Regions from separate parts of the Shewanella sp. 10N.286.52.E4 genome, predicted to be linked through region 1. Evidence: predicted binding sites of a transcription regulator. Region 1 holds the regulator's gene; the other holds the start of a gene.
The links. The regulator sigma-54, encoded in region 1, starts transcription at its own class of promoters, with help from an activator protein. The targets are predictions, from matches to a motif close to GTTGGCACGNNNNTNGNNT.
Positions count from the first base shown of each region.

Region 2: the regulator sigma-54 is predicted to act here: its motif matches at 2,227-2,245, upstream of AB4153_RS03545 (YccF domain-containing protein).

Region 1 covers NZ_JBFRJJ010000007.1:135,514-138,939, reverse strand. Annotated here, with positions in the region: gene rapZ (RNase adapter RapZ) at 1-683, opposite strand, end outside; gene ptsN (PTS IIA-like nitrogen regulatory protein PtsN) at 680-1,123, opposite strand; gene hpf (ribosome hibernation promoting factor) at 1,126-1,413, opposite strand; gene AB4153_RS04505 (RNA polymerase factor sigma-54) at 1,438-2,922, opposite strand; gene lptB (LPS export ABC transporter ATP-binding protein) at 3,104-3,426, opposite strand, start outside.
Region 2 covers NZ_JBFRJJ010000006.1:121,075-124,500, forward strand. Annotated here, with positions in the region: gene AB4153_RS03535 (LysR family transcriptional regulator) at 63-956, shown strand; gene AB4153_RS03540 (EVE domain-containing protein) at 974-1,432, shown strand; gene AB4153_RS03545 (YccF domain-containing protein) at 1,751-2,164, opposite strand; gene AB4153_RS03550 (1-aminocyclopropane-1-carboxylate deaminase/D-cysteine desulfhydrase) at 2,466-3,413, shown strand.

The DNA of each region.
Region 1 (3,426 bases):
GTTTCGAACAAGTTTTCAATTTGCCAAATGAATTTATTCACCAAAGGCTGTCTACCTAAGAATTCCTGCACGGGTAAATCGAGACCTGTTAGAGGTCGTAACTCAGTTTCCCAATGAGGATTTGGTAAAAAGCGTACATCAAACATAAAGTCAGCTTCAGTAGGCATACCATGTTTGAAACCAAAAGATTCAAAGTGGATCACTAATTCTTTATCAATGCTACCCATTAAGATTTGTCTGACTTGATCGCTTAAGTCATAAATCGTTAGCTGTGAAGTATCAATGTAGTGATCGACCATTTTAGCGATAGGCTCGAGTAAACGGCCTTCTAATTGAATCGCTTCTTGCAGTGAAATTTGGTTTTTTGACAGAGGGTGTAAACGGCGGGTTTCACTGTAGCGCTTTAACAGCACTTGATCATTAGAATTTAAAAATAGACTAATGATGGTCGTATCGTCAGAAAGTAAGGCTATCTGCTCTTCTAGCACTTTGCCTTGCTCTTCAATATTACGAACGTCGACGCTAATCGCGACAAGGTCGTTATTGCCTTTGAGCTGTTCAAGTAAACTACCAATAAGTGGTAAAGGTAGGTTATCAACACAGTAATAACCTAAATCTTCTAATACCCTTAGTGCTACTGATTTACCTGAGCCTGATCGTCCTGATACGATGACAAGTTTCATGCAGTTATAACCTGATAAAGTTCTGTAGCGTCATGACTCTTTCGAAGTCGCTTAAGGATTAATTTATCGCTCAGTTTTTCAGCCATACTCGACAGCGTACTTAAATGCTGTTGGCATTGATCAGAAGGAACTAACAGCGCAAATAATATATCCACGGGTTTCTTGTCGATAGCATCAAACTCAATGCCTTCTTCACACTTGATCAAAATTGCTATCGGTTCTTCGATATCAGTTAATCGACCATGAGGAATCGCAATGCCATTTCCTATACCTGTACTACCCATTTTTTCACGGGCTATTAAACTTTCAAAAATAGCCTGTGAAGATAGGGTTGGGTACTGGGCAGCCATTAAATCGCTGATAAGTTCCAGTACTTTTTTCTTACTGCCCGGCGTGGCGCAGGTAGTGCACGCCGGCTGCAGAATGGTGCGAAGTTCCATCGTTAGTGTTTAATTAACTTCTCTTTGTGTTTAATTACCTGACGATCTAATTTGTCGATCAGGGCGTCAATTGCAACATACATATCAGCGTTCTGTGATACCGCAAAAACTTCACCTCCTTTGAGGTGTAATTTTGCCTCTGCAATTTGTTGCAGCTTTTGAACATTGAGCACAACGTGAACATTATTGATCTGTTCGAAGTGTCGTTCAAGCTTTGAAAACTTAGTTTGTACATACTCACGTAAAGATTGAGTAATTTCCACATGGTGCCCAGTCAGGTTAATTTGCATATATCATCCTCCAATAACAAAGGCTTATAGGCTTTTGCGTTGGTTTGAGGGAGGGATGAGCATTGCTTCACGATATTTGGCGATCGTACGCCGAGCAACATTGATCCCTTGTTCTGCCAATAGCGTCGCCATTTTACTATCGCTAAGTGGCTTTTGCTGGTTTTCTGCCGCAACAAGCTTTTTAATAAATGCGCGAATTGCAGTAGAAGAACACTCTCCGCCATCATCAGTACTCACATGGCTTGAAAAGAAATATTTTAGTTCAAAAAGTCCCCTAGGGGTGTGCATATACTTTTGTGTCGTGACACGCGAAATGGTTGATTCATGCATTTCAACGGCTTCAGCAATGTCATTAAGTACCATTGGCTTCATTGCTTCTTCGCCAAACTCAAAAAAGCCTTGTTGAAATTGCACAATACAATTAGCCACTTTTAATAAGGTTTCATTGCGGCTTTCAATACTTTTGATAAACCATTTTGCTTCTTGCAAATGACCACGGATAAATTGGCTGTCTGATTGGTTTGCTGAGCCTTTTGCCATTGCTGCATATTGCTGATTCACACCAATTTTTGGCATGTTATCTGGATTTAACTCAACGACCCAACGGCCACTCTTTTTAAACACTGTCACATCTGGAATGACATATTCATCTTTAATAGGAGTGATCTGTAACCCTGGACGTGGGTTAAGCGTTTGAATAAATTGAATCGCTTCGCGTAAATCATCTTCTTTAAGCTTGGTTTTACGCATTAATAATCTAAAGTCGCGGCCTGCAATTAAGTCTAGGTGTTCTGCAATCAGTAGCTTAACGTTATCGATACAAGGTATTTCACTAGGGTATTGGCCCAGCTGAATCATCAAGCATTCGCTTAAATCTCTTGCTGCAACGCCTACAGGATCAAAATGCTGTACTCGTTTGAGTACAGCTTCAACTTCATCGAGTTCAATATCTTCTAGGCCTAAAGCTTGCAATATGTCTTCAGTTGTTTGGGTTAAGTAACCACGTTCATCAACGGCATCGATAATCGCCGTAGCAATTACCAGATCGTTTTCAGAAAAAGGGGTGAGATTTTTTTGCCACTCTAAATGCTCATATAAGCCTTCTGTGGTTTCACCCTGAAAAGGCATATCGTCATCACGAGCCACTGCGCCAGAACCTGAACTTGGTGATGCTGTGTAAACTTCATCCCATGTGGTATCCATTGGTAATTCGTCTGGCATGGATTCTTTGGTTAACGATTCAGTGGTGTCTACGGTTGAGGTGTCTTTTTCAACAGTCACTTGGCTGTTATCACTAAAATCAGTATCGGTTTGCTGGGCGTTTTCTTTTACAGGTTCTTTTGCTTTAGCAAACTCATCTTCGAGCTCAAGGAGTGGATTTGAGTCAAGTGCTTGTTGAATTTCTTGCTGTAGCTCCAATGAGGAAAGTTGCAATAAGCGAATGGCTTGTTGCAACTGTGGGGTCATAGTCAGGTGTTGACCCATTTTGAGTTGGAGTGAGGCTTTCATTTACCGCTTATCCCTAATTGAGTTTCATCATCGCGACTAACAATTGTGTGGGTCTAGCACCTTTTTAAACTGCTTCTAGGCTTAAGCTGAACCTTGGCTTAAGTTCAGTCTAGAACATTGCACTAAAAAGTGGGACTGATACTGGTCGCGACATGCCATATTGTGCACTAAAGAATGCTAACTATAGCTTGAATTGCTCACCTAAGTATACTGACCTGACTTGCTGATTGTCTAAGATTTCAGCAGGCGTGCCTTCTGCAATTAAATCACCGTGGCTAACAATATACGCGCGCTCACATACATCAAGCGTTTCACGAACATTATGGTCGGTAATGAGTACTCCAAGTCCACGATTTTTTAGTTGTTGAATAATTTTCTTGATATCTATCACAGAGATAGGGTCGACACCAGCAAAGGGCTCATCTAGCAGAATGAACTTAGGGTTTGCCGCTAATGCGCGTGCGATTTCAACACGTCGACGTTCACCACCCGATAATGCCATAC
Region 2 (3,426 bases), on a different contig from region 1:
TGGTATTGATTTGTTTACAATAGTGTCAAAGCAATTGGACAGAGCTTGCGAGAGGGTAAAAAATGAAAATTGATGTAGAAGCCTTTAATGTTCTGCAAGTGCTTGTTGAAGAAGGAAGTTTTTCTAAAGCGTCAGAGCGATTACACAAAGCGCAGTCAGCGGTAAGCTATCAAGTTAAAAAGCTTGAGCAGCATTTAGGAGTGCAATTATTTAATCGAGATCAATACCGTGCTGAGTTAACCCCTGAAGGCAAAGTCATTTTGGCTGAAGGACAGCGATTACTGCAGCATTTATCGAATATTGAACATTTGGCCAGCCGATTTAGTGAAGGCTGGGAGCCAAAGCTTGAGTTGGTTATTGATGGCGCTTTACCGATGGAGCCCATCATGACGGCGCTTAAGCGTATGTCTGAGAATAATGTTCCTACTAAAGTGCAGCTGAATATGGAATTCTTAGGCGGGGTACAACATCGATTTGAGCGTGATAAAGCTGATTTAATGTTGGTCAAAGATTATGTTGCTGCGCCATATTTCTCTGCAAAACAATTACCCACAGTGACCAGTATTTTAGTGTGTTCAGCGCAGCATCCTTTAGCCACCATGTCATCGGTGAGTTTATCTGAATTGCAGCAACATGTTGAACTGACCATCGAAGATTCTGCACCGACAAAACAGCGTGATGAGTTACAATTTGGTGGTGATAAAGTGTTTTATTTATCAGGCTTTATCATGAAAAAAAATGCCTTACTAAAAGGATTAGGCTTCGGTTGGATGCCAGAATATTTAATTGCTGAAGAGCTCGACAGCACTCAGCTAGCGATTGTTGATTTTGTTGGTGGTCATCGTTTTCGTTTCACCCCGCAGTTAGTGTCGACACTTGAGCGACCATTAGGCCGAGCAGGGCAGTTATTCACAGATTTAATTTTAGAAGAATTCGCTTTGTTTGATGAAAGCTAGAAAAATAGGAACGAGATATGGCTTATTGGTTAATGAAATCTGAACCTGATGAGTTCAGTATTGATGATTTACAGCAATGCAAAAATAAAACAGAAACTTGGGATGGGATCAGAAACTATCAAGCCCGTAATTTTTTACGGGATAAAGTAAAGCTTGGCGATACAGTCTTTTTTTATCATTCAAGCTGTAAAGTGCCAGGCATAGTGGGTTTAGCAACAGTATCATCAGAGCCTTATATTGACCAAAGTGCTTTTGATCAAACTTCAGCCTACTTTGATGCTAAATCTTCCATTGATAATCCACGCTGGGTAGCAGTAGATTTAACCTATAAATCAAAATTTAAACGCATCATTACGCTGGCTGAATTAAAAGCAGATCCTAATCTGGCTAAAATGCTATTAGTCAGCAAGGGAGCAAGACTTAGTGTACAACCTGTGACTCAGCAAGAGTTTGATTACATATTGTCCCTTGAGTAAAGGTCTTAATATTGCGATTCCTATTATTAATATCAGTTATAAAAGTGGATAGCAAAAAGGAACTCAATTGAGTTCCTTTTTGGTAAGTGTCTAGGGCCTGTTGAGCATTTTTACTGCGTTATCGACTTTTTATGTAGAATAAGCTTTTTATGAAGAACTACACCACAAAGTCTCTGCCTTGTACAAATGATCAGCAATTCGCTGCAAAAACAACCTCGAAAGATCAACAGGCCCTATCTATACGCTTGATGCTATCCGCATTGTGTTATTTCAGTTAGTCACTCTTTTTAGCTAGATTAGTCACTTGTTTTAGCTAGATTAGTAACTCTCTTTAGCTACAATTGTTTGGCCGATAGGCGTGAGGCTTAATAGTGCTAATTTGACATGTTGTATCGCAAACGGAATACCGATGATAGTCACAAAACAAGCCAGTGCATGGGTAAGGTGACCAATAGCTAACCAAATACCACAGAATAAGAACCAAATAACATTACCGACCATACCTAATGGGCCCGTACCAAAGTCTTCAATTCCTGATAAATGTTTGCGATTGACATTTTCTTGTCCAAAAGGCCAAAAAGCCATTTCGCCAATCACAAAGCAAGCACGTCCAAAAGGAATACCAACAATACTGATAAAACATAATAGCCCTGCTAACCACCACGCAAGTCCCATTACAAACCCGCCCATGATGAACCACGCAATATTAAATATTAATCTCAACACTGACATTGATAATCCCTTAGTTTCGAATGAATAAAATTTTTAAGTCTTTTTTAAGTCTTATGTTTAGATAGCTAGAAATGTGCCAATAATTTTTCATTGCTTATATTTTAAAGTAGGAGTTATCTTACTTTTTGTTTTATATCGATTTTATTCATTTATGCAGCTTAACCTTATCAAACAAATATATCCAACAAGGCTCATGGAATGTTATTGAATACGTTCTAGAATAAGTTCGAGATAGCGGTTCTCACTAATTTTTAGGTAAAATAGTCATTAAGGTTTTTAATCATTGAATAAGTGAATCATTATGTTTGCGCCCACGCCCGTCGAGACCATGACATTTGCGCAGCGAGAAATATTTGTTAAACGTGACGACCTGATCCATCCAGACTTTAGTGGCAACAAAGCCCGCAAGTTTCAGTATTTTCTTGAAAAAGAATGTCCTGAAATCACTAAGCTGGTGGGTTATGGTTCTGCGCAAGCCAACTCTTTGCATTCGCTTGCTGTGTTGGCAAAAATGCGCGGCTGGGAGTTGGATTATTATGTTGACCATATCGCCAATTACTTACAGCAAAACCCACAAGGTAATTATTTGGCGGCACTTGATAATGGTGCCAATATCATCGAAAAGCCTGAGCATGTCACTGAAAGCCTTGATAGCTATGTGACAGAGCTTGCCAGATCAGCGTTAGATAATGAATTGTATATTCCAGAGGGCGGTCGCTGTGAGTATGCCGCTATTGGCCTTGAACAACTAGGTCAACAAATTCTCGACTGGATGCATGAAAAACACTATTCAACCCTAAACCTATTTTTACCATCAGGCACTGGCACCACAGCATTATTCTTACAACGCTTCTTTAAGATAAAGCGATTTGAGCATGAAGATTTACCAGAAGTGAATGTACTGACTTGCAGCTGCGTTGGTGGTGATGATTACCTAAGGTTGCAGTTCAATCAGTTAAGCGAAAATGCGCTTCATCACCCACGTATTATCTCTAATGGCAATAAATATCACTTTGGAAAGTTAAAACGTGAGTGTTATGAGATGTGGCAGCGCGTGTGTGCAAGTGGCATTGAATTTGAGCTGCTATACGATCCAGTGGGTTTTATTATGCTTGAACATTTTTTAACGCAATCAAGTACCGTGGATAATATAGATAACACTGCGCCGCTAATGTATTTGCATCAAGGTGGCGTGTTAGGTAATCCAAGCATGTTAGCCAGGTATCATCGCAAGTATCAGGCAAAGTAACATCGCAAGTATC